DNA from 4 places in the Paenibacillus sp. FSL K6-1217 genome. Region 1 is predicted to be linked to each of the others. Evidence: riboswitches for the same ligand, from Rfam matches in the RefSeq annotation. Region 1 holds a riboswitch; each other region holds the start of a gene.
The links. A riboswitch is a leader RNA that binds a small molecule or an ion and turns the genes downstream of it on or off. The one in region 1 is predicted to bind cyclic di-GMP.
Positions count from the first base shown of each region.

Region 2: linked by a shared signal. The riboswitch ahead of MHH28_RS10970 (thiamine pyrophosphate-binding protein) and the one ahead of MHH28_RS24655 (anti-repressor SinI family protein) in region 1 are both predicted to bind cyclic di-GMP.
Region 3: linked by a shared signal. The riboswitch ahead of MHH28_RS20805 (flagellar assembly protein A) and the one ahead of MHH28_RS24655 (anti-repressor SinI family protein) in region 1 are both predicted to bind cyclic di-GMP.
Region 4: linked by a shared signal. The riboswitch ahead of MHH28_RS25915 (transglutaminase family protein) and the one ahead of MHH28_RS24655 (anti-repressor SinI family protein) in region 1 are both predicted to bind cyclic di-GMP.

Region 1 is NZ_CP150271.1:5,574,185-5,582,045, reverse strand. It holds gene MHH28_RS24680 (hypothetical protein) at 1-538, shown strand, start outside; gene sipW (signal peptidase I SipW) at 540-1,142, shown strand; gene MHH28_RS24670 (TasA family protein) at 1,242-1,838, shown strand; gene MHH28_RS24665 (TasA family protein) at 1,876-2,466, shown strand; gene MHH28_RS24660 (helix-turn-helix domain-containing protein) at 2,802-3,134, shown strand; gene MHH28_RS24655 (anti-repressor SinI family protein) at 3,272-3,415, opposite strand; cyclic di-GMP riboswitch class I at 3,450-3,553, opposite strand; gene MHH28_RS24650 (2-oxoglutarate dehydrogenase E1 component) at 4,050-6,917, shown strand; gene odhB (2-oxoglutarate dehydrogenase complex dihydrolipoyllysine-residue succinyltransferase) at 6,978-7,861, shown strand, end outside.
Region 2 is NZ_CP150271.1:2,432,960-2,440,820, forward strand. It holds gene serA (phosphoglycerate dehydrogenase) at 1-1,311, shown strand, start outside; gene MHH28_RS10955 (SDR family oxidoreductase) at 1,405-1,854, opposite strand; gene MHH28_RS10960 (helix-turn-helix transcriptional regulator) at 2,000-2,953, shown strand; gene MHH28_RS10965 (methyl-accepting chemotaxis protein) at 3,027-4,277, shown strand; cyclic di-GMP riboswitch class I at 4,779-4,875, shown strand; gene MHH28_RS10970 (thiamine pyrophosphate-binding protein) at 4,992-6,635, shown strand; gene MHH28_RS10975 (carboxymuconolactone decarboxylase family protein) at 6,685-7,053, shown strand; gene MHH28_RS10980 (hypothetical protein) at 7,217-7,567, shown strand; gene MHH28_RS10985 (3-oxoacyl-[acyl-carrier-protein] synthase III C-terminal domain-containing protein) at 7,629-7,861, shown strand, end outside.
Region 3 is NZ_CP150271.1:4,723,470-4,731,330, forward strand. It holds gene MHH28_RS20790 (ABC transporter ATP-binding protein) at 1-720, opposite strand, end outside; gene MHH28_RS20795 (ABC transporter substrate-binding protein) at 735-1,748, opposite strand; gene MHH28_RS20800 (cysteine hydrolase family protein) at 1,789-2,472, opposite strand; cyclic di-GMP riboswitch class I at 3,021-3,113, shown strand; gene MHH28_RS20805 (flagellar assembly protein A) at 3,189-4,832, shown strand; gene MHH28_RS20810 (aldo/keto reductase) at 5,121-6,095, shown strand; gene hcp (hydroxylamine reductase) at 6,197-7,849, opposite strand.
Region 4 is NZ_CP150271.1:5,865,417-5,873,277, reverse strand. It holds rRNA gene MHH28_RS25920 (16S ribosomal RNA) at 146-1,706, opposite strand; gene MHH28_RS25915 (transglutaminase family protein) at 2,084-2,893, opposite strand; cyclic di-GMP riboswitch class I at 2,907-2,987, opposite strand; cyclic di-GMP riboswitch class I at 3,061-3,142, opposite strand; gene MHH28_RS25910 (sortase) at 3,270-3,923, opposite strand; gene MHH28_RS25905 (GtrA family protein) at 3,991-4,395, opposite strand; gene MHH28_RS25900 (glycosyltransferase family 2 protein) at 4,385-5,362, opposite strand; gene MHH28_RS25895 (glycosyltransferase family 39 protein) at 5,459-7,861, opposite strand, start outside.

The DNA.
Region 1 (7,861 bases):
TGAGCTGTTGAATACCGAATTAACAGTCTCCAAGGATACGCTGTCCTCCACAATCCATACCTTGCAGGAACGGCTGGCAGAAGTCGATAAGGCCAAGACGGCCCTTGAAGACAAGGCGAAGGCACAGCAAGAGGAAGAGCAACGCCTAGCGCTTGAAAAGGCCGATAAAGCCCAGGCCGAGGAAGCCGAACAGCTCGCCCTAGAGAAGCAGAAGGCTGCTGACGAAGCGCTGAAGCTGGAGCTGGAGAACGAACAAGCCAAGAATCAACCGCCCGCAACCAGTCCTCCTGACAAAAGCCAGCCGGTAGAGGAGCCTGCTCCCGAAGCGCCTGTAACGGACAATCCAGTCCCCACAGCTTCAGCAGCAGCAGAGGTTATTGCTCCAGCGGCCACGCCTGCGCCTGAGATTCTTTTACCGATGGCAACTCCAGATCATGAACCAGGCAGCGTAATTCCAGGTACTGTCGTGGACGGCGGGCAGCCCTCTCCTACAGCTACTCCGGCTCCACCATCCGATACCAGCAAAGGCGGCGAATAAGATGCGCATCCGAAAAATAGCCAATACGATCATCTCCACACTGATCCTGATCATCTTCCTGGTGCTGATCACAGCCGTTGTGATCTCCAAGGCCTCCGGCGGCGAGCCCTCCTTCTTCGGCTACCAGATCAAGACGGTATTATCCGGCTCCATGGAGCCCGGCATCCAGACCGGTTCCATCGTGGCCATTAAGCCCGGCGGGGACATGACCCGGTTCCAGAAGGGCGATGTGATCACTTTTCTGAATCCCGATAATATTCTGATTACCCACCGCGTGGTCGATGCCGAGCTGAACAGTGCTCTGGGGGAAGCCAGCTACACCACCAAGGGCGACAGTAATGATTCAGCCGACACCGCAGCCGTCAGTTCCACGAATGTGGTAGGCGAGTACACCGGCGTGACTGTCCCCTATGTAGGCTATGCCATGAGCTTCGCAGTCTCCAAAGCCGGAAGCATAGTGCTGATGATTATTCCCGGACTGCTTCTGCTCCTCTACGCGCTGTATTCTTCCTGGAAGGCCGTAGCGGCACTGGAAAAGAAGAATGTCGCGTCATCCGCAGCCAGCGGCGGAGGGCCGGATACTTTCACTGACCTCGTACAATGACCGATTGTTCTCTCCCGTTTACGAAACGCGGAGCCACAATACAGCTTGCCGGAAGCACCGGCTATGCACAAAGCAGACTCATAAGAGAGGGATGAATCAATGAACGTCAAAAAAACATTAGGTCTCGGCGTTGTATCGGCAGCATTAGGCTTAACCCTGGTCGGCGGAGGCACCTTCGCTTACTTCAGCAGTACTTCCACTTCTTCTGCTTCTTTTAACAATGGAACTTTATCACTGCAAACCGATCCTTCTGTCATTGTTAATCTCAGCAACCTCAAGCCGGGCGATACCGTCTTACGGGACTTCAAACTCAAAAATGACGGGACGCTCAATATTCCCAAAGTGGTACTGCGCACCTCATCGGCCATTACAGACGCCCAGGGAGACAACGGCTCCCATAATTTCAAGGATGATATTATCGTGACCTTCCTCCTGAACAAGGATAAGAAGGAATCGCCGCTCCTGGTCATCTCACTGGCCGATCTGGAGCAGGAGAGTCCCGATCTGGTAGCCCGGGGAATTATCGGAGCGATCTTAGGCGGAGAGAAGTCCGGCATTAAAGCCGGCACCTCGGATAACCTGACCATTCAGTTCGCCTTCAAGGAGACCCTCCAGCCGCAGAACTATTATCAGGGCGACACGCTTGCACTGACACTGAATTTCGAAGCTAACCAGGAAAAAGGCACTCTCAAATAATCCATAACAAACAAACCATCCAAGGAGGAATTAAATCATGGGAATCAAAAAAACATTGGGTCTTGGCGTAGCATCGGCAGCACTGGGATTGTCTTTAATCGGCGGGGGCACCTTCGCTTATTTCAGCTCCACAGCCACCAGCACGGCAACCTTCGCCGCCGGTACGCTGAAGCTCGGCTCTTCCTTCAATACACCGGTAGCGCTGACGAACCTGAAGCCGGGAGACTACACCGTCCGCACCTTCACCTTGTCCAATGACGGCACACTGGATATCAAATTCCTCAAGCTCGCCAGCACTTATACTGTAACCGATGCCAAGGGGGATAACGCGGGCCAGGATCTCGGAGACCACTTCAAGGTCAAGCTCCTCGATAATTCGTATACCGGCGGTTCCCTAAGCGGCCATGTGCTGTCCGAGATCTCCCTGAAGGATCTGAAAAACACCCCCAGCTATGATCTCGTAGCGGCGGGCGTACTGCCGGGCGGGATTGCCGCTGCCGGGTCCAAGACCTTCAAGATCGCTTTCGAGTTCGTAGACAACACGCTCGATCAGAACATTTTCCAGGGTGACGGCTTATCGCTGAACTGGACCTTCGATGCGCTTCAGGGACTGGGAGAAGCCAAGTAGGCAGGCAGGTCAGGGACTGAATCTGTAGGCGGAAAAGGCTTTGTCGTCCTTTGTATAGGACGGTACCGTTTCAGCGAGAACTACAAGAATAACGGCATATCCTCCCCCAGCCGGGAGCGGTATGCCGTTTATTTTTTCCCTGCTGCCCGGTTCAATGATTTTGTCCGTCTTGCGGTTTTTTGTTATACTGACTAGTGGAAACGACTTTGCCGTCCTTTTTTAGCGGCGGTACCGTTTCAGCGAGAAAGATAAGGACAATGGATTGCGCGAAGCATCATAGATGCTTATCTTTTAACAAAAAAAGTACGGAGGGCGTTGTAATCGTGTCAGATACTATGGGAAGCCGCATCCACAAACTCCGTCTGGAGAAGGGCTATTCGTTATCCGAGCTTGCGGATAAGGCTGATGTGGCGAAATCATACCTCAGTAATGTGGAACGGAATATTCAATCCAACCCCTCCATTCAATTCATCGAAAAAATCGCTGACGCGCTTCAGGTATCCATTCATGCCTTGCTGTACGGCGGACTGGCCGAGACGGAAGAACAGGCCCTGGACGGGGAATGGTTCCGGCTGGTTCAGGAGGCCATGGCCTCCGGTATCAGCAAACGTGAATTCAAGGAATTCCTGGATTACCAGAAATGGCGCATGGAACAAAAGGACAACTAAACGTGGCATTATAAGCTACAGGGGTACATGCCAGGGAGACCGCCTTCGGAGCTGAAATCCCTCCCTGACATACAGAAAAGGCACAGCTACCGTCCGCTGTGCCTTTTCTGTATGTATCCGAACAATGATGACCGCCCTTACATCGCCTGGAGCGCCTTTTCACTGAGAAACCGGCGGATATCATCCGCCGCGATCCCTGCCTGTTTGGCAGACATCAGCAAATGCACCCATTCTAAATCCAGATCAACTGCCTGCAACTCGTCATTCTCCTGGTTGGACATATCCAAGAAATCTCCTCCTAGAATTTTCGCGTCCCCAGGCAGTCCGGCCATCATAGTAGTATTTCTACTGTGTAGTATCCCTACTTTAGATCCGAGACTTTGTGCCCCTGTCTTTCGGCAGGTTTACCCTTTACTGGACCCTTTCCATCATGAAAGGATCTGGCAAGAATTAATGAAACCGTTCTCCGCAATAACATTATACAAGATCATGCGCGATTAGTGTGTCGTTTTCTGGAATTTTTTTATGATAAAATGTGAGGAAACGTAGCCGAAATTGGCAGCGGCTTGTATAAATATTCCCAGTTCCAAGTTCAAACCCCGGGTAATAGTTTAATTATACTAAGGGGAACCGTAACCGCCCCGCCATACCGCTACACGGCGACATTGTATAGAGACAATTACCCATTTGCATATATTATGGACAGTTAGAGTATTAAAGCTTATTTATGATAGTTCCGTATGAATACGGTAATGAATCATGCCGAATTGCGAACGGATTGCGCGAAAGTATGAATTGATTACCCTGCCGGAAAGTAGCACAATAAGATGAGAATGAAACCGCAAACATTTGCAGCTCCGCCAAGTGGCACACTGGATGCCTCGCGTGGAGTTTATCCGTTAGGAGGACCTATTCATGGCAGTCAAAGAGCCCTATAACGACACAGTATGGAACAAATACTACGGCCCGAACCTGGGCTACATCCAAGAGATGTATGAGCAATTTGTTAAGGACCCCTCTTCAGTTGAACAACATTACCGCGATCTCTTCACCGTATCCGGCCCCCCTCCTCTGGCTCCAGATGCCGAGAGGGCACCAAGGCCTGCCGTATCCGCAGATGCGCAGTGGCTCAAGAAGGCTGTCAAGGCCTCGAAGCTGATCGCCAATATTCGTATATACGGCCATATGGCCGCAGACATTGACCCGCTGGAGCGCAGCAGTAACCCGATGGCGAAATGGCTGGAGCTGGAGACCTACGAGCTTACACGCGAGGATCTGAATGCCCTGCCCGCTTCGCTGATCTGGGACAATGCCCCGGCGGATGTGCATACCGCTATGGATGCCGTCCATAGAATGCGCAAGGCCTACACGCAGACCATCGCCTATGAATTCGGCCATGTGCACGATGAACAGGAGCTGCGCTGGCTCAACAGCCAAGCGGAATCCATGACCTCCCCTGCCCCGCTGAATAATACAGAGCGCAAGGAGCTGCTGAAGCGGCTGATTCAGGTTGAGCATTTCGAGACCTTCCTGCACAAGACCTTCGTCGGCCAGAAGCGGTTCAGCTTGGAGGGCAATGACGCCCTCGTGCCGATGCTGGATGAGATTGTGCGGGCTGCCGCGCATGATGGCGCAGAGCATATTCTGATGGGCATGGCCCACCGCGGAAGACTTAATGTGCTGGCTCATATTCTGGGTAAGCCTTATGATATTATTTTCTCGGAATTCCATCACTCGCCGAACAAAGAGCTGTTCCCTTCGGAAGGCTCCATGGGCGTTACTTACGGCTGGAGCGGGGATGTGAAGTATCATCTCGGGGCTGACCGTGCCGTCCGCGAAGGCGAGACTGTGCGTACCCGGATCACGCTTGCCAACAACCCGAGCCATCTTGAATTCGTCAATCCTGTGGTCGAGGGCTTCACTCGAGCCGCACAGGAAGAGCGCAGCGCCCCGGGCCTGCCTCAGCTGAATACAAGCAAGGCCATGGCTGTGCTGATGCACGGCGACGCCGCCTTCCCGGGCGAAGGCATTGTCGCCGAGACGCTGAATATCGGCAAATTGCAGGGTTATCAGAATGGCGGCACCGTGCATATTATCGTCAATAACCGGATCGGCTTCACCACGGAGAGCGAGGATTCCCGCTCCACCCATTATGCCAGCGATCTGGCCAAAGGGTATGAGATTCCGGTCGTGCATGTCAATGCCGATGACCCGGAAGCCTGCATTGCCGCAGTCCGTCTGGCCAGCGCTTACCGCCATCAGTTCAAGAAGGACTTCCTGATTGACCTGATCGGCTACCGCCGCCACGGGCATAATGAAATGGATGATCCCGATACTACCCAGCCGATTGTGTACAGCAAGGTGCGCAATCACCCTACCGTCTACCGCTCCTATGCGGAACGCCTTCAGCGTGAGAAGGTAATCACTGCCGATGATGTGAAGAACATGATCGCCGAGGCCGAGAGCGTCCTCCAGCAGGCCTTCGACCAGATGAAGGAAGGCAAGCAGAAGAATGCGGAGTCCAAAACCTCCGTCGCGCTGGATAACGACAGCTCTAAGCCGCGTCCGACCGCCTTCCCGCTGGCCGGGCTGCAGGAGATTAACCGCGAGCTGCTGCGCGTACCTTCCGGCTTCAAGGTCTATCCGAAGCTGGAACGCATTCTCCAGCGCCGCAAGGATGCGCTGAATGACGGGGAACGGGTGGACTGGGCGCTGGCAGAGACCCTTGCCTTCGCCACCATCCTGAAGGACGGCACGCCGATCCGCCTCAGCGGCCAAGATTCGCAGCGCGGCACCTTCGCCCACCGTCACCTGGTCCTGCATGACAGCGAGAACGGCGGACTCTACTCTCCGCTGCATCAGCTGAGTGATTCCCGCGCTTCGTTCGGCGTCTACAACAGCCCGCTGTCCGAGGCTTCCGTACTCGGCTTCGAATATGGATATAATGTGTTCGCACCGGAGACCTTCGTCATCTGGGAAGCTCAATACGGCGACTTCGCCAATGCCGCCCAGGTTATTATCGACCAGTTCATCTCCGCCGGCCGCGCCAAGTGGACGCAGCGCAGCAATCTGACGATCTTGCTGCCCCATGGCTATGAAGGCCAGGGGCCGGAGCACTCCAGCGCCAGAATGGAACGGTTCCTGCAGCTCTCCGCCGAGGAGAACTGGACCGTAGCCAATCTGACCTGCGCTGCGCAGTATTTCCATCTGCTCCGCCGCCAGGCTGCGCTCTGCGGACAACCGGATGCCCGGCCGCTGGTCGTCATGGCACCGAAGAGCCTGATCCGTAACCCGCGCAGCACCTCGGCCGGAGCGGACCTCTCTTCAGGCACCTTCCAGCCGGTTCTTCCCGAGCCGCTGCTTGGCAGCAAGCCTGAAGAGGTGAAGCGTCTCGTGGTATGCAGCGGGAAGGTGGCCATCGACCTCCAGACGGAGCTTGAGGCCGCGCGCGGACAGGACTTCTCCTGGCTGCACATTTTGCGCATGGAGCAGCTCTATCCGTTCCCGGAACGCGAGCTTGGCGCTCACCTCAGCAGCTTCAGCTCGCTGGAGGAAATCGTCTGGGTGCAGGAAGAACCGAAGAATATGGGCGGGTGGACTTATGCCGAATCCCGGCTGCGCGCCATCGCCCCGCAGAAGGTTACCGTCCAGTATATCGGCCGTCCGGACCGTTCCAGTCCGGCCAGCGGCTATGCCGATGTCCACAGCTTTGAGCAGCGGCGCATCGTCAGAGAAGCCCTGAAATTGAATGCTGCAGTGCAAGCACCTGTACCGTCTTCCTGAGCACAGCAAGGCGGTCATACAATATCATGCACACCACTATATTTGGGGAGGTAACGGCCTGTGTCCGAGATAAAAGTACCTGATTTGGGCGAATCAATTTCCGAAGGAACGATCTACAAATGGCTGGTGAAAGAGGGCGACACTGTCGGCCAGGGGGATGTGCTTGCCGAGCTTGAGACCGACAAGGTCAATCTGGAGATCAGTGCGGAGGAGGACGGTGTCATCTCCTCCATCCTGCGCCAGGCGGGCGAGAACGTTGCCGTTGGCGAAGCCATCGGCATCATCGGCAGCGCCGCCGGTGCAGGTGCTGCCAGCGGCGGTAAGCCGGCAGCAGGCAGCGCTCCGCAGAGCAGCAGCGCGCCGGCTGCTGCCGCAATTGCCGCAGCGGCTGAGCCGGCGGCGGCTGGTGTAGCAGCGGCTGAGCCAGCCGCTGCCGGCACTGCGGCCCTGGCTTCGCCGGGGGCGCGCAAGCTGGCCAGGGAGCGGGGCATCGACCTCGGCGAGGTCAGTGCCCGCGACCCTATCGGCCGGATCGGTCAGGCCGATGTCGATGGTCATGGCGCAGCCGGGCCGCAGGCTGCTGCGCCGTCAGCTCCGGCGGCGGCCGCCCGGCCGGAGCCGGCGAAGCCCGCGCCGCCCGCAGCGGGCAAGGCACCGCACGCCGAGGACGGCAAAGCCACCGAGCGCAAGCGCATGTCACGGCGGCGGCTGACGATTGCCAGCCGCCTGGTCGAAGCGCAGCAGACGGCTGCGATGCTGACCACCTTCAACGAGGTGGACATGACCGCCATTCTCGACATCCGCAAGCGCCGCAAGGATGGCTTCAAGGAGAAGCACGAGGTCGGACTCGGCTTCATGTCCTTCTTCACCAAGGCCGTCATCGGCGCGCTCAAGGCGTACCCTATGCTGAATGCCGAGATCGACGGGGAAGATCTCCTGCTGAA
Region 2 (7,861 bases), 3.1 Mb from region 1:
CCGGACGGCAACACCATTACGACCTGTGAACATGCTTTTGCCATGATGATGGCTCTGGCCCGTCATATTCCTCAAGCCTATGCGAAGACGATTTCCGGCGTATGGGACAGAAAGACCTTCCTCGGCGTCGAGCTGCGCGGCAAGACACTGGGCGTGCTCGGCATGGGCCGGATCGGCAGCGAAGTTGCCAAACGTGCCAAGGCCTTCGGCATGAGCATCCTCGCTTATGACCCGTTCCTGACGGCTGACCGTGCAGAGAAAATGGAAGTCAAGCTGGCTTCGGTCGATGACATTGTCCGCGGTGCCGACTTCATCACCGTTCACACACCGCTCACCCCGGAGACCCGCCATATGATCTCCCGCCCGCAATTTGAAGTGATGAAGAAGGGCATGCGTATCATCAACTGTGCCCGTGGCGGCGTAATTGATGAAATGGCATTGGTCGAAGCGATTGACAGCGGCATTGTGGCCGGTGCTGCGTTCGACGTCTTCGAGAAGGAGCCGCCTGAAGCGGACCACCCGTTCCTTACACATCCGAAGATTATCGTGACTCCGCATCTGGGTGCTTCGACGATTGAAGCGCAGGAGAACGTAGCCATCGATGTATCGGAGCAGGTGCTCCATATCCTGCGCAATGAACCGTTCATCAACGCGGTGAACATTCCGCCGGTTGCGCCTAGCGTGATGAACAAGCTGCAGCCGTACTTCACCCTCGGCGAGAAGCTGGGCAGCTTCGCTACTCAGATTACGGACGGGGCAATCCGCGAGATTCATGTGGAATATGCCGGTGATCTCTCGGATGTGGATACCCAGCCGCTTACCCGTTATGTCGTCAAAGGCGTGCTTACCCGCCACTTCGCCGGAGATGTGAACATCGTCAACTCGATGCATCTGGCGAAGACCCGCGATGTGAACGTAGTGGTGACCAAGGCCTCCAAAACCAAGGGCTTCACCAACCTCATCACGGTAACGCTCAAGGCTGAGCATGACGAAGAGCGTCTGGTTGCCGGTACCCTGCTGCAGGGCTACGGCGAACGGATTGTCAAGGTCAACAAGTTCCCGGTCGATATTGCTCCTGAAGGCCATCAGCTTGTCATCTCGCATAACGACAAACCGGGTATCATCGGACTCGTCGGCACCCTGCTCGGCGAGAACAGCGTCAATATCGCATCCATGCAGGTCGGCCGTACCATCGTCGGGGGAGCCGCCATTATGCTCCTGACCGTTGATAAGGCGGTGCCGAAGGAGGTCCTGGTGAAGCTGGCCGGACTGCCGGAGATCAACACCGCTGAGGAGATTATTCTGGTCTAGGAAGTTATTCCTACCTTTAACGGTATGAGTAAGCAAAAAAAACACTCTGAGGAGTGGCGGCAGCAGCCGCTCACTCTCCAGAGTGTTTTATATTTAGCCGGAAATCACGAATGGCGGCACCTGCCGGCCGTCCATATCCGTAAAGCCATATTTCCGTGCCAGCTCCCCTACCTTCTGGGGAGTACCAGTCATGGAAATCACTTCAGGATCAGCAGCAAGCGCTGCAACCGCGCGGCCGATATAGGCTGTGGATTCGGTGGTACTTAGCCCTTCCTCCTCCTGCCAGTGCTCCTCATCTGTGCCGAAGCTGTCCAGGACCAGCTCCGTCCGCATCCAGCCCGGTGAGAGCGGTATGACCGCGATGCCATCGGCAGCCAGTTCGAGCGATAATCCGTAGGCCATGCGCACCAGCGCATTTTTGGACAGATCATAATAGAAATTGCCGGTGTACTTATACTCATCCCAAAAGGTCGTATGAACGATTAATTTCCCCGCCCCCGCTCCTTCGCTGCGCATCAGCGGAATGGCATAATAATTGGTCATCAGCTGTGCCCGGATCCGTTCCCTTTCAGCTATCTTGCCCGGATTAGCAGATCATTTGCGCTAATCCTTACTCTTGTCTAATATATATCCTATACATGACAACCACTGACATATATAAATAATATTCATGTAGGGAGGCATCCGAATGAGAGCGGACCGTCTGATCACTATCATTCAACTCTTACAGAGCCGCGGCAAAATCAGCTCCAAAGAGCTGGCGCAAACGCTGGAGGTATCGGAGCGTACGATCTTCCGGGATATGGAGGCGCTCAGCTTCTCCGGCATCCCCGTGCTGGCGGAGCGCGGCCGGGAAGGCGGCTGGAAGCTGGCTGACGGCTACCGGAATTCCCTGAGCGGAATGAACACCAAGGAGATTGCCGCGCTGCTGGTGCCCGCTGATCCGGCGATTCTGCACGCGCTGGGCATTCAGGAGGAGTTCTCCTCAGCATCCCGCAAGCTGCAGGCCGCTGCTACCAGGCAGCCCCTCACCCCCTTCAGCTTCCTCAGCCAGCGGATTCACATCGATGGTGCCGGATGGCATCCCTCCGGGGAGACTTACCCTTGCCTCTCCGCTTTGCAGTCCGCTTTATGGGAGAACCGCAAGGTGAGCATCACCTATCTGCGCGGGGAGGATGTTGCCGAGCGGCTGATTGCGCCGCTGGGTCTGGTAGTCAAGCGCGGCGTATGGTATGTAGTCGGGGAGCATGGCGGCGAACTGCGGACCTACCGGGTCTCCAGAATCTCTGAGGCCAAAGTCTCAGATGAGCCTTTTGAGCAGCCTGAGGATTTCGACCTGTCCCGGTATTGGGAGACCTCGACTGCTGCGTTCAAATCTGCCTTGCCCCGGTACCCCGTCAGCCTGCTGGTCAGGGACCACACTATGCAGGAGCTGGAGAAGGAGCGATACGTCGCCCTACTGCACCAGGAGCCTTCTGAGGACCCCTGCTGGATCAGGGCCGAGGCCGAGTTCAACACGCCGGAGTCTGCCTGCCGGATCATTCTGTCCCTGGGTCAGGGCATCAAGGTAACCGCACCGCCAGCACTTGCGGATACGGTGGCTGCTGCTCTGCGTGAGGCGGCAGCTTTATATGATTTTTAACAATAGACCAAATGCACTAGTATCCCCTATAATATGACAATACACATTCTTATTTATAGGGGGAACTTTCATTATGGGCTGGATGAACAAGCTGCCGTTGAAACAAAAAATCGTCACCGGATGTTACCTGGTTGCCGCTTTATTCGCTGTTCCAGTATTAATTACGCTTATCTTTATGGACAGGCTGCTCATCGGCATTATCCTTGTCGCCGTCCTGGCAGCACTGACTTACCCGCTTGCGCGCTTCATTGAGAGAACGCTTACATCTTCATTTGAGGATATCTCCAATGTGACGCACACGATCGCCAAAGGAGACTTCACCAGCCGGGCCGACGAGAACGGCTCCATGGGTGACATCAGCCGTTCCTTCAACACCATGATCGATAAGCTCAAAAAAATCCTCACCGATGCCTCACAGATTACCCGGCAGGTGATGGACGCCAGCCGCGGGATTGAAGACAAGAACCAGAACCTGAAATTTGTCATGGCGCAGGTGGCCTCCTCCTCCAATGAACTGGCTCTCGGCGCTAATGAAATCTCCGTCGATATTGCCGACATGACTGAATCGATCAAGGACATCGAAACCAAAGTCTCCAATTATACGAATTCCACCAAGGAAATGAACAGACGATCCGTCCATACACTGGAACTGGTGGAACAGGGGCGGCAATCGGTGGATACCCAGGCTGAAGGCATGCGCAAGAATATCCAGGCTACCCAGAAGGTGGCGGATACGATCGAGGCCCTGTCACAGAACGCACGCGGCATTACGATGATTACCAAGACGATTACCGAAATTGCCGAACAGACCAATCTGCTGTCGCTCAATGCTTCCATTGAAGCAGCCCGTGCAGGCGAGCACGGCCGGGGGTTCGCTGTCGTTGCCCAGGAGGTCCGCAAGCTGGCCGAGGAATCCACTGCTTCCACCAAAGAGGTGTTCGGGCTGGTACGAAGCATTGAAGCGGATATCAAGCAGGCCATTGATAACATCGCCATCAACGAAGAGGTAGTCCAGGTGCAGAATGAGATGATTACGGAGACGGCTAATATCTTCGCCCAGATCGTACATAGCGTCCAATACATAACCGAGCAGATCGCCTCCTTCTCCGCAGAGAGCGATCTGATGCTGGAGAGCGCGCTCAAAATCTCCGGGGCAATCGAGAATATCTCAGCCATCACCCAGGAGACAGCCGCAGGGACCGAAGAGGTATCCGCAGCGATGAACGAACAGATTCATGCCCTGCAATCCGTAGCCGAAGAGACGGAGAAGATGACCTCTGCTGTCTTCAACCTGCAAAAAACGATCCATATTTTCAAATTCTAGCTTCTGCCCAGAGAGACACGCCTGCGGGATTTCCTGCGGGAGGTGTCTCTTTTTTCGGGCAAAATGAAGATTGTTCTGTAATATTCACAAATTGTTGAAATTGTGCATAAGGGTAAAATACCTGCTTTGCACTTCTTTACTATAGACGTTCTATAGTCATAGCTTGTCTGAATGTCAAAACCTTACCCGACTAATCCTTAAGTCCTATGAACGTATTTTGCAATGCTGTAAATCTAGTAAATTCATAACGTTTTGCAGTGGATCGCGGATGCAATGAGTCTTTATGCTTACTTCCGACAATTTCAGCTCATCCTATCTATTTGCATTTTAAGACTTTAGTCTTCCAGAGACAACCATTTTCAAAAGTTTGAAAATCCAAATATTTATCCTTTTTCAATCCTGAATATTCGTCAAATTCCGAGTTTCTTCTCATAGGGGTTATTGACAAAAGAGGAGCAAGGAATATATTGTAAAGGAAAATTCTCCTTAGAACCATTTATAACCGCATACCGGCAAAATTCACCGAAAGGGAATGACGCAAAGCCATGGATCTACAGTCTCATTTGTGAAGTGGGACCATGACAGCCAGGTTGCTGAAAAACTGTGAACGCCTTGGGTTTCGCGTTTGATTATGGTGATTCGTGCAACAGACCTGTGCTCCTAAATTTGAGTACAGGTTTTCTATTGCTGACTTATACAAATAACACTTGCGGGGTGGATGTTCTGAAGACAGTTGCAGATTATATGGCGGAAACATTATCCAATCTGGGAGTCACACATTCTTTTGGAATCATAGGGAAATCCATTTGCCCCATTGCTTTGAAGATGGTTGACTATGGCATAGAATTCATTCCCGGCCGGCATGAGTCCAGCTCCGGCTTTGCAGCCGGCGGTTATGCGCTCAAAACTGGCAGTCTCGGAGTAGCCTTCGGCACCTCCGGTCCGGGCGGAACGAATCTGCTCACCGCAGCAGCGCATGCCAAGGCTAATAATCTTCCCGTCCTCTTCATCACCGGCCACCAGTCCATCAAGGAGCTGGGCATTCCCCAATGCCAGGACTCCACTTCCTATCTGGCTGATTTGGCGGATATGTTCCGGCCGGCGACCCTCTTCAGCAAGCTTGTAGAACGCGGCGATCACTTCAGCACTATTTTCAACCATGCCTTATCCATTGCCCTCGGTGACCGCAAAGGTCCGGTCCATCTGTGCATTCCGTTTGATGTACAGACAGAGCGGCTAGCGGAATGCCGGATTGTTCTGCCGCAGCGCGAAGGGCTGGTCAGCTATCAGAACTATGAACGGGTCATCACGGCGATCAATGAATCCGCCAGACCTCTGATCATTGCCGGTAAAGGCGTTAACCGCTCAGGGGCACATCGGGAGCTGGTCCAGCTGGCCGAAACCTTCAACATTCCTGTAGTTACCTCTCCAGGCGGCAAAGGCGCCATAGCTTATGACCATCCGCTCTACCATGGTCCTGTCGGCGTCGGCGGCTCCTCGCACGGGGATGAACTGATGAACAACAGCGACCTGTTCATTGTTCTGGGCTCCCGCCTCAGTGATATGACTATCTGTAACCTGAAGCCGGAGAATCATCCGCGGCAGCTGATCCAGTTCGATGTAGACCCTACCTTTGTCGGCAAAATACTGACCTCATCCACCATCTCAGTCGGCGGGGATTTACGGGACAACCTGGCACTGTATCTTCAGAAGCTGGCCCCCTCTATGGTGACTAGGCATGAAATTACAATCTCAAACGATTACAATGATGAGCTGCCCGTGCTGGCGGGACTCTCCCTGGCCTCGGTTATGAGCACGATGAGCAGTCTGATTCCTTACAACAGCAGCGTGTTTGTCGATGACGGCAGCCACGGGTTCACCACTGTCAAATGGTTCAATGTGCGCAGGCCCGGCAGCTTCATCTTCGATGCCTACTTTGCCTGCATGGGCAATTCCATTGGCATGGCGATCGGTGCCAAGACTGCCTCTCCCGGGGAGACCGTCTTCTGTATTACCGGGGACGGCTGCTTCATGATGCTCGGCAGTGAAATCAACACAGCTGTTTGCAAGGACATTCCGGTGATTTTTATCGTGGTGAACAATATGCAGCTGGATATGGCGCTTAAGGGGATGGAGAAAACCACTGGCCGGATTGACGGTACGATCTTCGAGGTTCCGATGGACGCCGTCAAATTCGCCGAATCCCTGGGTGCAGCCGGGTTCCGCTGTGAGACTCAGGAGGAGTTCGCTGCCGCAATCCGCGAAGCGGTAGCGCTGAACAAGGCGGCTGTCATTGAGCTGCTGACGGACCGTGATGAAATGCCACCTACGGCCCACCGCACGCTGGATCTTACGTAAGCAAGCCCTTTCGCACACCCTATCTAACCTACTATCAGGAGGCTACAGCGTGAACAAGAACATGAACAGCGGACTCGATCATTTCTCGAATCTCTCAGGAGATTATGGGGCCAAGGCCCTGGCTCCGATCAAAGAGCATTTTCCGGAATTGGCGGAGTATATCATGGGCAATGCCTATGGCGATATTTTTCAGCGGACCACGATTGGCTCTGACTGGAAAGAGATCGCGGTGATCTCGTCTCTGATTACGATGGGGCAATATGAGCAGTTGGGTGTTCATTATGTAATGGCGCTGCGCGTGGGCATAACCGTTGAACAGATCAAGGGTGTGCTGCTTCATCTCGTCCCTTGCGTCGGTGCCCCACGGGTAATTTCAGCCTTTAATGTGCTGCTGGATACCCTGGAAGAGATTAGATAAAATTCTACACAATTCTACAAATTTCGACTTTTGGGTTGCATATTTTAGCATCATCTGGTTATAATGGAGGCAAAATATCCCAATTCCAAATGCGGTTTGTCAAATAGAGTCGCAGTCATCACGTTTTGGAGGTATTACAAATCACACTTAGGGAGAGATCAACATGGGACAATTTATTTTGAAGACAGACACTGCGAAGAAGGTAATTAATATCGAGCTGGAGGGAACCTTTTCTAACGAGGACGGACTCAGATCCATACAGGCTTACCAGCAGACCATCAACCCGATTAACCCTGCTGAATATGCCCTGGATATCGACTGCCGCAAGCTGAATGTAACTGCTCCTGATGTGGTGCCGCTGCTTGAAGGCTGCTTCATCATGTTCAAGGCCGACGGCTTCCAGAAAGTTAGTCTTACCCTGGAGAATAACCCGATCCTCAAAATGCAGCTGGCGCGCCTGGGCCGTAAAGCCGGACTCGAGAACCTGGAGATCACTTCCACCGTACAAGCTTAATTCTTAATGATTACAATTTAAACCAAAATCAGCAGCTTGAAACTTTTAGGAGGTCTGAATTATGGCGGGGATTCGCATTAAGGACATTGATATCTATCATCCAGACAAAAGAATCGGCAATGAGTTTTTCATTCAGCATTTTGACGATAAAGGTATTGATATCCGCGGACTACTGGCTACTCTGGGCCGTGAAAACCGCTACAGCATCGACAGCCCGGATGAGAACTCCCTGACAATGGCTTTTGAAGCCGCAAGCAATGTTCTGGAGAAGACCGGTCTTACCGGACCTGACAT
Region 3 (7,861 bases), 850 kb from region 1:
CGTCACCGGAATAATATCCGTCACACCGGCAGGGCGGGGTGACATCATCACGACCCGGTCCGACAGCAGTGCCGATTCATGAATCGAATGGGTAACCATCACGATGCTGCTCAGGCTCGTCTCCGGGCTCTCCCACAGCCGCAGCAGCTCGAAATTCAGCTTCTCGCGCGTCAGCTCATCCAGTGCACCGAACGGCTCATCCATCAGCAGCACCGTCGGGTCGGCAGCCAGGGCACGGGCAATGGCCGCCCGCTGCTGCATTCCGCCGCTGAGCTGATGCGGGAAGTGGCTCAGGTAATCCTGTAAGCCGACCAGCCGCAGGGCACTTTCCGCTTTTTCACGCGCTTCGCTTGAGTTGAATTTCTTCTTCGCGCCCAGCTCAAGCGGCAGCATTACATTCTGCAGCGCGCTGAGCCACGGCATCAGGACCGGCTTCTGAAAGACCATGCCCAACGACAGGTCGGGGGAGGCATACGCCACTTCTCCACCCGCTTCAGGGCTTAATAGCCGCAGCATCAGCCGGAGTGTCGTGGATTTCCCGCAGCCGCTCGGTCCGAGAATCGAAATGAACTCGTTGCGGTATACGTCAAGACTAACCTGATTCAGCACTGGCACATCGCCGAAGGATAGAGAGCAATTGCGCAGTGAGAGCATGGTTTCCCGGGTACCGGGATGCTGCGCGGGGGCAGCATCCAGCTGTTCTTTGATCGCTGTTGTCATTATCGGGTCCCTCCTTATTTCAAAAACTCGTTGGTGAACATTCCGCCCGTATCCTGTTCCTTTTTCACAAAGCCCAGCTCGACCAGATTCTTCTGCAGTGTCTCCCAGGCCGCCTCGTCCATTGAGCCCAGCGGAAGCTTCTCCGGATCAAGCAGCGGAATGCTGGCCTTCATCATATTGACCTCATGCTTCAGATCCAGCTTCTCGCCATATTTCAGACCGAATTCCGCTGCCTCCTCCGGATGCTTGACCGCATAATCCCAGCCCTGCATAGATGCCTGCACGAAGCTTGCGACCATCTCCGGGTCCTTCTTAATAACAGACTCCGTGGTGAACAAGGTATCGGCATAGAAATTGATGCCATAGTCGTTCGGATCAATAATATTCACTTCCTTGCCTTGCTCCTCTACAGCCAGCACTTCATTAATAACATATCCGGGCCAGGCCTTGACCTGACCGGTTAACAGCGGACTCAGATCATATTTGACCGGCATCTCTTCGATTTGCGAAGGCTCGATGCCCGCGCTTTTCTCCATGGCACGGAAGGTCAGCTCTTCGTTGCCGCCCAGCTTAATGCCCACCTTTTGCCCGACAAGGTCCTCCATCGTCTTGATCCCGGACTCTTTGAGCGTGAACATGACGAACGGGGTTTTGCGGTAGATCGCGGACAACGCTTTGACAGGGACCCCCTTCTCTCTGGCAATGACGACCTGGTCGGCACCGGTCACTCCGAATTCCTCACTGCCGGAAGCCACCATCTGCACAGCCGGGAAGTCCGAGCCCCCCGGGCGGATCTCAACATCAAGCCCCGCTTCTTTATAGAAACCTTTTTCCACTGCGGTATAGAACCCGGCGAACTGCGCCTGGTGAATCCACTTCAGCCGGAGTACCACCTTCTTCAGACCGCCCGAGCCTTCCGCTCCCTGGCCTTCGGCCTTACCGGCCCCCGTATTGTTACCGCAAGCGGTCAGAAGCAGCATTAGCGAGGTTAACAGTATCAATGCTTTCGTTCTGGATTTGTTCCACATGGTTATTCCCCCGTTATGATGTAATTTGAACTCGTAGGATTCAGTATTGCTCCAGCGCCTCAAGCACCGCTTGCGAGTCACTTACACTGCCGAACACCCCGCCCTGCATTTGAACCATTTTCAGCGCTGCCAGATGATTCGCTTCATCCGTAGCCCCCGTGCAATCCTCCAGGATCAGACACTCGTACCCGCGGTCATTGGCTTCCCGCATCGTGGTGTGTACGCAGACATCGGTAGTAATCCCGGTTAGGATCAGATGGGTAATTCCTTTATTCTTCAGGATTAGGTCCAGGTCTGTCGCATAAAAGCTGCCCTTGCCCGGCTTGTCTACAATGTACTCTCCCTCGGCAGGCGCCAGCTCATCAATGATCTGCCAGCCGCGCTCCCCCCGCACCAGGATACGTCCCGCCGGCCCTTCCGAGCCGATCTCGGCGCCAATCTGCTTGCTCCGCCACTGCTTGTTGGCCGGCAGATCCGACAGATCCGGCTTATGCCCCTCCCGGGTATGGATTACGGTGAACCCTTCGATGTCCCGGATACGTTCCAGCAGCCGCTGAATGGGCTGAATCGCTCTTGCTGTTAGCGAGAGGTCATAACCCATTCTTTCCACGTAACCGCCCTTGCCGCAAAAGTCTGTCTGCATGTCGATAATCATCAGCGCCGTCTTCGCCGGGTCAATGTCACCGTCATAGGGCCAAGTGTAGGGTGTTGCTGTAATTTGCATGGTTCATGCTCCTCTCCTGATGTCTCTGGCTCTATTAATGTTATATTAGTTAACATTTAATCGAATTTCCTTGTTATGAGTTAGATTATATTACAACATAATCGTGATGTCTTCGGTTTTATTACGAAAAAACACACATAATGTTTGTGTTTATCTACATAGTTAACACATATATAACATTAATGTACACAATGAAGATTACTCAAAAAGGAATACCTGCTGATTCCTTCCAAGTTTGATCCATTCATTATCTATATATTAGATGAGGCTTCTCCACTCGCCCGGTATAAAGGACAGCCCGGACCTTTTACGTCTCTCTAGCCTTCCATAAGCTGTAAGCGCTGGGAAACCAGTTTTTTTGTCGAAATAGAACTGCACATTTTAAGTTTTTTGATAAATAGGCATAATATAGTTGAAAAATAGCTCTTTAAGTACTAGAATTAAGCTTGTTTGCAGAAGTTAATGCCACGTAAGAACTATTTATGACTCTTTTTGTCGATTACAGTCGACCGCACATAACCGCCTCTACAGGATGTATATCATTGATCTATTTCTAAAGGCAAACTCCCCGAAAGGGCAGGACGCAAAGCCATGGGCCTAAGAACACCGGAATCTGCGTTTACGGTCGCCAGGCTGCCAATAGAGACCACTTAAGCCAGCCGTTCACGGGAAGCTGTCCCGGGCTTGAGGATGTTCTTTTTCTGTACGAATTGCCATTGATCATACGAAAAAGTGAGGTTACAACCATGCCGCAGCAGTATATCGAACCAAGCCGATATGAATTCGTAGAGTCCCTGATGCTCGAACGCAAGGGTCTCCTGGATTCATTCTCTGTGGAGGGCCGGACTTCTGGCGGGACATCTGGAGATAAGAATGGAATTATCCTCGTGCAGGACAATCAGATATTCATTACTCCCCCGCTCCCCGGAGGGGCCCCCGCCCGCATCTCTGCGATCCACCCTGTTGTCCTGAAGATCAACTGTAAGACTGTTACAGAGCCAACCGAGGTGTCGAAGACGGATTATATCACCTGGGAGATCTGCGAGAAGCCGCAATATGAAATTACCGTGTCGCCTGACAAGCTTAAGGTTCACTTCACTTTATACCGTACAGAGAAGTACGCCTGGAATCTGGTCAACTGTCCCGCCGCCTTCGAAGCGGTAGTCCGTGCCCAGCCCAACCCGGCGATGCTCCTGTCCACGCTTACCATAGAACAGATTATCGCCTCATTGGACAACCGTTTTGTTCTGAGCAACCTGAACATTCCCGCCCTGTACGCGGAGCTGGACAATCCTACCTATCTCCCGGTCTGCATCGCCGAGGGAAGAGCCCCGCTGCCCGGAAGGGCATCCCGGCTGGAATTCATGCTGCCGGAGCATACGCTGGCGGGCAACGGGATGCTTCAGGACCGCCGGGCTCAGGAGCCTGCGGATACCATGGAGTATCTCCGCTTCCCCGGAGCCCCGTTTACCTTTGCGGGCGAGGTCTTCGCCCGCAAGCTGCCGCCGGAAGAAGGCATTCCCGGCTTCGACACGGACGGAAGTGTCCTGCCTCCTCCTCCTCCGCAGGATATCTACTTCGCTGCCGGTGAGCATGCCCGGCTCCTTCCCTGCGGCAATATCGTCGCCCGGCAGACCGGCAGACCGCGCATCTGCGGAGGGAATGGCAGCGTCAGAATATGCGACTTCCCTCCGTTCTGCCTGCTGACCCGGGAAATGGCGGATACTGCGGGCGATGTGATTTTCGCAGGCGACATCGTTGTCCCGGGAGATCTCGAAGGACCTGCACGGATCGAAGCCCTGGGCAATGTCTACGTCTATGGCGATATACGCCAATCTACGATCATTGCCACCGGCAGCATTTATGTGAGCGGCCAGGTCACCGGCAGCGGCCTGTACGCCGGGCACGCCGGGGTACAGCAGCACCGGCTGCACAGCCTCGCAAGCCTGCTGCGGACAGAGACGGACGAACTGCGCGAGTCGGCGCGCCAGCTGGCCAGGAACGTGGAATCCCGCCAGCAGTCCGTGAATTATGGCCTGGTGGTCATGCTGCTGCTGGAGGATAAATACAGCCACCTGGAGAGCCTGATCCGCGACCTTCAGGCTGCACTGAGCCGCATGAACGGAAAGTTCGGCTCCGGTACGGACAAGCTCCGGCATATGCTTGAGGTATTCGCCCATCCGGGACAGTTCACCGGGTGCATCACGGACAGTGCCCTAAGCAGCTTCTCCAGGCTGCTGCTCAAGCTGGGCGAGGAGATCGAGCTGCTCCAGGAGGAGCATGCGGTGATTAATCTTGCCCGTTCACATGACAGCCGCCTGGAGTCCGGCGGGAAGCTGCTTCTGCGGGATTCTTGTTAAGTACTACTAGCAGCTCATTAGATTTAAATGTGTGAGAATCACTTTAACTAATGGCCTGCTGAGGGGTTTACCGCGCCCCGATTAGGGTGCAAGGGGTAGGCTCAATTGCAATTCGTACAACTAAATCGCCAGTTGTGCCGCCAAATCTCCGTTTCGCTGTTTTTAGTTGCACAAAATACATTTATCTCTGAGGGTTAGCTACGAACGCTGCTTCATCCCTTGCCGCATTTATGGAATGAAAACACTTGTTTAATTATGATGGTCTACCAGATAAGGAGAAGTGATAGCATGCGATATAACCGGCTAGGCCATAGCGGCCTGCAGGTGTCTGCGCTGGGTCTGGGCACCAATTCATTCGGCAAACGGGCTGATCAGGACACCTCCGTCCGCATTATTCACGCCGCCATGGACCTGGGAATTAACTTCATCGATACCGCCAATATCTATGCCGGGTCTGAATCCGAGCGGATTATCGGACTTGCGCTTGAAGGCAGACGCCACAGCGCCGTGCTGGCCACCAAAGCCGGATTGCCGAAGCATGAGGGACCCGGCGGCAGCGGCTCTTCGCGCCATCATCTGATGCAGGAGCTGGAGGGCAGCTTGCGCCGGTTGAAGACAGATTATGTGGATCTGTACCAGATTCACACCTTCGATCCCTACACACCGCTGGAGGAGACTCTACGCACGCTGGATGATCTGATCTCCGCAGGCAAGGTGCGGTATATCGGAGCCTCCAATTATGCCGCCTGGGAGCTGATGAAGGCGCTCGGGATCAGCGAAGCCCGCAGCTGGGCGAAATACATCTCTATCCAGTGCAGCTACTCACTGGCTGACCGCACGCCCGAAGCCGAGCTGCTCCCGCTCTGTCTGGATCAGGGTCTGGGCATCATCCCGTACTTCCCTCTGGCGGGCGGCATCCTTACCGGCAAATATGCCGGCAGCGGCAAGGCCCCTGCCGGCTCTAGAGCAGAGACCGATCCGAACTTCCGCCGCTTCCTTACCCCGGAGCGCATCTTGCTTGGGGAGCGGGTTCAGGCCATTGCGGAAGGGCTGGGCACCTCACCTGCAGCTCTATCCCTGGCCTGGCTGATGAACCGGCCCGCCGTCTCCACAGTGATTGTCGGCGCGACTACAGTAGAGCAGGTACAGCATAATTTGCAGAGTCTCTCTGCTTCGCCGGATGCGGGGGTACTTGAGCAACTTGACCAGGCTAGCGCCGCCTTCCGCACCGGCGAGCCGTTTGCGGTCTACCGGCTGCCATAAGCGCTGACGGTAACGTTCATATCTATACACACACAAAGCGAGCCCCCGTATACGTATACGGGGGCTCGCTTTTATGTTTTTTGGCTCATATTGAATTTGTATTAGACCGCAGCGATGAACCGCTCCATGTCTTCCTGTACGGTAGTAATCCCGCCGATGCCGAAGGTATCGACCAGGACCTTGGCTACATTAGGCGACAGGAACGCCGGAAGCGTAGGACCCAGGTGAATGTTCTTCACGCCCAGATGCAGCAGCGCCAGCAGTACGATGACCGCCTTTTGCTCATACCAGGCAATGTTATAGGAGATCGGAAGATCGTTGATATCCGCCAGACCGAACACTTCCTTCAGCTTAAGCGCGATGACCACAAGGGAATAGGAGTCATTGCACTGCCCGGCATCAAGCACGCGGGGAATTCCGCCGATATCGCCAAGCGCCAGCTTGTTATATTTGTATTTGGCACAGCCTGCAGTAAGGATCACCGTGTCACTAGGCAGCTCTGCTGCGAAGTCGGTGTAATAATTCCGGCTCTTCATCCGTCCATCGCATCCGGCCATGACGAAGAATTGCTTGATGGCGCCGCTCTCTACCGCTCCAACCACCTGATCCGCCACATTCATGACCGCCGCATGCGCGAAGCCGCCGACGATCTCGCCTGTCTCAATCTCCACCGGAGCGCTACAGCGCTTGGCCTGCTCGATCAGAGCCGAGAAATCCTTCCCGCCGTCCGCGTCTGCCGCGATATGCTGAACTTCCGGATAACCGGTGTTGCCTGTCGTGTACAGCCGGTCCTTGTAGCTGTCCTTCGGCGGCACGATACAGTTCGTGGTCATCAGAATCGGACCATTGAAGCTGGCAAATTCCTCATTCTGCTTCCACCATGCATTGCCGTAGTTGCCAACGAAATGGCTATACTTCTTGAAGGCCGGATAGTAGTGGGCCGGCAGCATCTCACTGTGCGTATACACATCCACTCCGGTACCTTCGGTCTGCTTCAGCAGCGCCTCCATGTCCTTGAGGTCATGACCGCTGATCAGAATACCGGGGTTCGTACCTACACCAATATTGACTTTGGTAATCTCAGGGTTGCCATAGGCTGCGGTGTTCGCACGGTCAAGCAGGGCCATTACATCCACGCCGAACTTGCCGCATTCCAGCACCAGGGCTGTCAGCTCGCCGCCGCTCAGACTGTCATCCAGGGCAGCAGCCAAGCCTTTTTCCATAAAAGCATGTGCGCCCGCTTCATAGAAGCCCAGCACTGCGGCATGCTCCATGTAGGCAGCCATTCCCTTCAGGCCATAGGTCAGCAGCTCGCGCAAGGAACGGATATCCTCATGCTCCGTTGCAAGCACACCCACCGTTGCCGCCTTCTCCATCAGCTCTTCATCGGTCACCGCATTCCAGTTCGCCGCGTCATGCTCCGACAAATGGGCCATCACTCCGGCATCGGCCACTCTGCTGCGCCACAGGTCCCGCAGGGCAAGTCCTTCCCGGACCTTCGCAGTGAAGAATTCCGGCACAAAGTTGGCATTGGTAATCGTAGCGAACAAGCTCTCTATAATGAATTTCTCCGTTACCGGATCGGTGATCCCCAGCTCGCGCCCGCTGCGCGCGAAGACGGCAATGCCTTTGAGTGTATATACCAGAAGATCCTGCAGATTCGCTACCTCACTGGTCTTGCCGCACACCCCCTGAATCGTACAACCCGTCCCCTTAGCTGCTTCCTGACACTGGAAACAAAACATTTCGCTCATTACCTGAATCAC
Region 4 (7,861 bases), 290 kb from region 1:
GGTATCCAGTTTTCAAGGATCAAGTCTTACTGAGAGTTTGAGCTCTCAAAACTGACCAACGAGTGAGTGTTTGAACCCAAGGGTTCATTGTGGAAGCAAAGCTTCCGATTTGAATGTTTCCATTGCAGGAAACGATTCTCCATAGAAAGGAGGTGATCCAGCCGCACCTTCCGATACGGCTACCTTGTTACGACTTCACCCCAATCATCTACCCCACCTTCGGCGGCTGGCTCCCTTGCGGGTTACCCCACCGACTTCGGGTGTTGTAAACTCTCGTGGTGTGACGGGCGGTGTGTACAAGACCCGGGAACGTATTCACCGCGGCATGCTGATCCGCGATTACTAGCAATTCCGACTTCATGCAGGCGAGTTGCAGCCTGCAATCCGAACTGAGACCGGCTTTGCTGGGATTGGCTCCACCTCGCGGCTTCGCTTCCCGTTGTACCGGCCATTGTAGTACGTGTGTAGCCCAGGTCATAAGGGGCATGATGATTTGACGTCATCCCCACCTTCCTCCGGTTTGTCACCGGCAGTCACTCTAGAGTGCCCAGCTCTACCTGCTGGCAACTAAAGTCAAGGGTTGCGCTCGTTGCGGGACTTAACCCAACATCTCACGACACGAGCTGACGACAACCATGCACCACCTGTCTCAACTTTCCCCGAAGGGCACCTGATGCATCTCTGCTTCGTTAGTTGGATGTCAAGACCTGGTAAGGTTCTTCGCGTTGCTTCGAATTAAACCACATACTCCACTGCTTGTGCGGGTCCCCGTCAATTCCTTTGAGTTTCAGTCTTGCGACCGTACTCCCCAGGCGGAGTGCTTACTGTGTTAACTTCGGCACCAAGGGTATCGAAACCCCTAACACCTAGCACTCATCGTTTACGGCGTGGACTACCAGGGTATCTAATCCTGTTTGCTCCCCACGCTTTCGCGCCTCAGCGTCAGTTACAGCCCAGAAAGTCGCCTTCGCCACTGGTGTTCCTCCACATATCTACGCATTTCACCGCTACACGTGGAATTCCACTTTCCTCTTCTGTACTCAAGTCACCCAGTTTCCAGTGCGACCTCAGGTTGAGCCCAAGGTTTAAACACCAGACTTAAATAACCGCCTGCGCGCGCTTTACGCCCAATAATTCCGGACAACGCTTGCCCCCTACGTATTACCGCGGCTGCTGGCACGTAGTTAGCCGGGGCTTTCTTCTCAGGTACCGTCACTCCGGCAGCAGTTACTCTACCGGACGTTCTTCCCTGGCAACAGAGCTTTACGATCCGAAAACCTTCATCACTCACGCGGCGTTGCTCCGTCAGGCTTGCGCCCATTGCGGAAGATTCCCTACTGCTGCCTCCCGTAGGAGTCTGGGCCGTGTCTCAGTCCCAGTGTGGCCGTTCACCCTCTCAGGTCGGCTACGCATCGTCGCCTTGGTGGGCCGTTACCCCACCAACTAGCTAATGCGCCGCAGGCCCATCCCCAAGCGGCAGATTGCTCCGCCTTTCATTCTCTCCTCAGGAGAAGAAAGAAATTATCCGGTATTAGCTACCGTTTCCGGTAGTTATCCCAGGCTTGAGGGCAGGTTGCCTACGTGTTACTCACCCGTCCGCCGCTAAGTTTGAAAGGAAGCAAGCTTCCTTTCAAACTCCGCTCGACTTGCATGTATTAGGCACGCCGCCAGCGTTCGTCCTGAGCCAGGATCAAACTCTCCAAATTGGTATTTAGAAAGAGCGATTGCTCATTTTGAAACATCTGACGAGAATTGTTACATTCTCTAATTTTGGATCTCACCGAAGTGATTTCCGATACTCACTCGTTGTTCAGTTTTCAAAGATCAAGCTCGTTGTCAGCGCCGCTTAGCGCGTCACCAGCAACTCTTATAATATATCACGTTCACTCAAGCAATGCAAGCTTTATTTTGAAGTCACTTATTTAAGTGATTTCTCATTTCCTTTGCCGCTTCAAGAACGCTTATTTATAATAACCTATCCCTATATTAAAATGCAACCTTTATATAAATATATATAAATAAAAATAACCCACTTAATAATTAAGCGGGTTATTCTCAGTAATACTATAGGTTACAGCTACTCTTAGTAGAATTTCGCTGCAGTATATTTGCTTGCTGCTTTGATCAGTTGTGTGGACGCACTGCTCTTACCCAGGCCCGCATCCACTGTAGTATCAATCGTTACCCATTTGCCGTTCAAGAACACTTCATTCCAGGCATGATAAGAAGTTACATAGCTTGTATTACCCATAACCAGTTTGGTTGGAATGCCTTCACTGCGGAGCATAGTAGCGAACAAGGATGCGTAATCGTAGCAGATCCCTTTATTGGTAGCCAATGTGTTATCGTTGTTCGGAATATAATCCGTGCTTACGCTATTAGCCAGAGAGTAATCATATTTCACGTTAGCTACAATGTAATTGTAGATAGCCTTCACTTTGTCTGCGTCTGTAGTCAGACCCTTTGTAAGCTGTGCTGCCTTTTGAACTGCTTTATCGGAAGAACTCCATTTCACATTCTGTACAGAGCTCAAATATACGGCATTCGTGTTGCTCATGGCGAGGGATACAGTCTCGGAAGATAGCACTTTGTATTTGTTGCCGGTAGTATTCTCAAGAATGGACACCTTGTAAGAACCATTTCCCTGCTGAAGCGGGAACGTCTCATTCGGTTTGGAGGTGTATAAGTTGTAAGTATAGCTGTTAGTGTCCTTTGTAATCATGAGCTTCATCTTCTTGTCCTTAGGAACGTCATACGAAACTCCGATGACCCCTTGATCCAATTGCCCTACATTCAACCAGCTTGAATCTGCATTAGCTGCTTGAGCAGTGCCTGTCTGCACGGAAGCGACAAGTACAAAAAGCGTAATCAACATTAAATAAACTTTCTTCATGGATAAAACTCCTTTCGGTAGCTGGCTGCCATTCTTGCGGGAAGGCCCTTTAGCTTTGCGTCCCTACCTTTCGATAGGTTTGCCGTTATCGTATAAGCTTTATCTGTCCAATCTACTACCACATAATGACAGATTCAGAATAAAAACAAACAAAAAAAGCCTCTTCATTCGGTAGCTGGCTGCCATCCATGACGGGAAGGCCCTGTAGCTTTGCGTCCCTACCTTTCGATAGGTTTGCCGTTATCGTGTATTAGCTTCTTATATTTCTATCTTACCATATCCTTCTCTATTATCAAGACCCAAATTGCTAGATTCCACCAAAAAAACGCTAAAATTTTATGTTTTTTTCGACATTTACCGTCTTGTCCTGCAAGAATCAGGTTAGCTTCGCATGAATAATGAGTCTGTGGGTCGGATCGACAAGCGGATCGCAGGTAATGAGGGTCAGAATCTTATCGTCGTCCTTACCCTTCAGTACCGAAATATCGGTAGGCTCTACAATGGATACATCATATACTACATACTTGTATTCCTGACCGCTTGTAATAAGAGTAATGGTATCCCCTTTACCGACCTCATTCAGTCTGTTGAACAACCGCCCTGCTGTTCTTGACCGGTGTGCCGCAATCGCCGCATTGCCTACCGCACCTATCGGAGCTGTCTCCTTCATATGCGCCGCAGCATGCTTCATATTGGCCTTCGTGGCGCCCTCCAGTACAGGCAGCTTCAGATCGATTTTGTCGATTTCAATAATGGCCGTGATCTTGCCTCCGACTTCAATCTCCGGCGCTGTAGTGGGAACCGGCTCTTCCGCAGCCGATTCTTCCGCCAGCAGCTGGGTGACTTCCGCATAAGGCTTGCTCAGATCCGGATTTGCAGGAGCAGTAGCCGAAGGAACGATTTCACTGTAGGCCTGTTCAGCCTCTTCCAGCAGCTTCTGCTGCTGACGGTCCTCGTACCATTCGCTTCCTTTGGGGTAGAGCATAATCAGGACCCCGGCAAGTATGATCAAATAGGATAACTTCCGCATGACAATCGCCTCCGCAATATAGAATAAGTGCTACCCCCGCAGGATACGGGGAAGATGTACTGTTACCTTAGAATACCCACTTCCGGCTTCCAAAGAAATTAATGATCACTGTAATAAAGGTAACCAGCACCTTGGCCATCAGCACCTGAATCCCCAGGCTGTCAGTGAGCAGATGAATCAGCAGCACGGAGATGCCCAGCACCAGCAGATTCAGGACAATAAATCTCACCAGCTGCATCCGGTCAAAGCCGCTATTGCCGCCCCGGTCCCGGCCCTTGAAGGTTACCTTCTTATTCCAGAAAAAGCTGTTGGCCGTTCCGGCGCTGTAGGAAATAATCTGTGCAGGGGTGTTAAGCATCCCCAGGGAATGCAGCAGAGTAAATACCGCAAAATCAATGAACGTGTTAAGCAGGCCCACTGCATTGAATTTCAAAAATTGGATCATGCCTGCACTCCAAGCCTTATCTTGCATAATCGCTTTCCTTCCGCGTATCTACGGACTCTGCCTCCGGGTAGCCTCTGGTCTCGCGTACGATATAGAGCGGTCTATCCTTCGATTCATCATAGATCCGTCCAATGTATTCCCCGATTACGCCCAGCAGCATCAGCACAATGCCGTTAAACAGCAGGTTAACCCCGACAATGGATGCCCAGCCCGGCACCGTCCAGGAGGTGAAGACCTTCTGGAATAAGACCAGGAACAGGTAGATGAAGCTGGAGAAGGACAGGAAGAAGCCGACATAGGAGGCGATTTTGAGCGGCTTGTGTGAAAAGGAGGTGATTCCGTCGAGCGCGAAGCGGATCATTTTCTTCAGCGGATATTTCGTCTCCCCTGCAAAGCGTTCCTCCCGCACATATTCCACCATAGTCTGCCGGAAGCCAACCCAGCTCACCAGCCCCCGCACATAACGGTTCTTCTCCTTCAGGCCGCGCAGCACATCGCAGACCTTGCGGTCGATCAGCCGGAAGTCCCCGGTATCGGTAGGAATCTCCACACTGGTCATGCTGCTGAGCAGACGGTAGAAGATCTTGGCTGTCACCTTCTTGAAAAAGGTCTCCCCGTGGCGCTTCAGCCGCTTGGCATAAACCACCTCATAGCCTTCCTTCCACTTGGCGATCATCTGCAGAATGACCTCCGGCGGGTCCTGGAGATCTGCGTCAATCACCACAACCGCCTGGCCTTCAGCATAATCCATTCCCGCCGTAATCGCCACCTGATGGCCGAAATTACGGGAGAAGTCAATCAGCTTGACATGCTCATCCGTATTGCTGATGCCGCGCATAATCTCAGCCGTTCGGTCCCGGCTGCCGTCATTGACGAATACGAGCTCATAGGAATCGCCGCAACCATCCATTACTTTTTTGAGCCGCTCGTAGGTTACCTGAATGACTTCCTCCTCATTGTACATGGGGACAATCACACTATATCTGGCTTTCACCTGGGTTCCTCCTAAATTTGTTGTAAGCCACAGCTTCCTTGATGCGCTTCATCAACATCAGCTTTGAACATATATCCGGCTTCTGAAGCTCCCCTCCTAGAAGACCCAGGAAGGGAACCAGCGAAGTACATGAATGATATAATTGCTGTTCACCTGCATGCCGGATAACACCGGATAGAACATTACAAACAGGATGGCGGCGGCCGCCACATAGGCGTACCGCAAATATCTGGCACCCTGAAGCTTAGCGTCAAGCAGCTTAAGGATGTACACAATGGACAGAATCATAAACGGCACCATCGCAAAGTAATGGTACAGGAAGGTCTCACGCGGCACAAGCATCCATGGAACATATTGCGAGAAGAAACCGATCCAGATCATGTACAGGCTCTTGTCCCGGCGTCTCACGGTCAACCATACGGCGGCCAGCATCGCGAAGATTCCTGTCCACCAGATCAGCGGGTTGCCCATCGTTACTATGCTGCTAGCCTTGCCTGCCGGCAAGCCTTCGCCGCCGCTGAAGAACCACACCGGACGCTTCATGAACGGCCACTCCCACCAGGAGGAGGCGAACGGATGTGTAGCAACAAGCTGGCTGTGATAGTTGTACATATTCTTCTGGGCATCAATCAGTCCCTTAACCGTGAAGCCCTCTGCCGATGCAGACAGCGCAGGAATGAAGGACAGACTGTAGACGATGACCGGAATGACAATGAAGAAGCCTATACAACTGGCCAGGGTAATCACTGTATTCTTCCAGAAGGACTGATCCGCAGTCCGGCAGGCGGCTTTGAGCTCCTGTCCGGTCAGCTTGCCTTCAGCCAGCAGACGTCCGGCTGCCTTGTATTCCCTGTAGCGTTCGAAGAGTACCAACGCGAGCATAATAGCCAGTCCCGCGCCGCCGTAGATCACAATCCACTTGGAAGCCACCCCGATGCCGAAGAACAGTCCTGACCAGAACAGCGGAACCAGTGTGGTCCGCAGCGGTACCCGGTAGAAATTCATCGTGAAATACCGCTGCATGAAGTAGAACATCAGCATAATGAAGAATACGCCATACACATCGATGGTCGATATCCGCGTCTGGGTGAAATGCATGAAGTCCAGAGCGAATAGTCCCGCTGCCAGTGCTGCATACGTAGTCTTACGGAAGAGCCTCATGGCCATGATATAGATCAGCGGCAGCATCGCAATTCCGAACAAGGTGCCTATGATCCTCCACCCGAACGGATTGACGCCGAACAGCTCCATCCCTACTCCAATCAGCAGCTTGCCGAGCGGCGGGTGCGTGTTCTCATAAGGCACAATATTATGGTAATGCTCATAAGCGGTGCGGGCATGATAGATTTCATCAAAATACGTACTATTCATGAAGTTAGTGTTCTCCGGGATGATGGACTGCTCATCGAACAGATTGGCCGGCGTCCCCCTCTTAGCTGCCGCTCCCGGATCAGGTATAACACTTGCTATGGGCAGAGGAACCTTCGGTGCCCCCTGCTCATACAAGGCCATCTCATTGAGGGTGAAGCCCGGAGACGTAACCGAGAGCTTGACGTATCTTGCGGATACGTTAAGCGGCTGGCTTTTCCAGATGAAGACATTGCCGACATCCTCGCTTACCTCAAGCGGGCTGCTCCAATTATCAGGGGTCTGGCTGAATTCCAGCTGAAACTTGCCTGTCCCGACACCGCCGAACACATTAACCCGCTCCAGCTGACGGGCCTGCCCCAGATCCACATAGAAGCTCTCTCCGCTGGCCGCCGGCTCCCACAGCGTCTCAGGTGCCTTGTTGTCTCCCAGATGATAAAGGGCAAGCGCCCCGTATAGCGCGGTGATCCCCATCATCCAGACCCAGTCCCTGCGCTTCAGCTTCAGCGGAGAACGCCGTTCTGACTTGGCCAGCGGCTTAATGCCTTCTGCAAGCAGCATATCTGCTGCATAGGTCTCTGTGGGGGTAACCGGCTCAGGCAAGAGCTTCGCAGTTCGGCGGATATATACATCGTATCCAATATAGAGCAGATATAACGCAAGTATAATAGTGGTAATCGCTGTAACCAGCACTATTCCGTCAGTTGGCGGGTTCCCGCCGGTATTCAGATACGCCAGTGTATAACCCACATTGATGTACTGCGTCAGGGAGAATCCGAGAAACAGGGTCAGGAATCGGCGGTCCCTGCTCTCTATGAACGCGAATAACGACAGGATCAGTACCGGATACAAGTAGCGCTCATGCATTTTGGTACCGAATACGAAGACAATCGTGATCAGCACCATTGCGATGAAGTAGGACTTGGAGAGATCCTTGCGGTCCTTGGTATTGAAGGAATAATACGCTGCAAAGGCAACCGCCGCCAGGATGAAAATAAAGCCCCATATACGGTACGGTATGCCAAGCCAGGTTACATCCAGCGCCGACCACATCGGATCGGTCAACGCATACAGATTGAACGCGTTCACTGTGGAATACGGATAGGAGGACAGTGTGCTTTTGTACAGGTT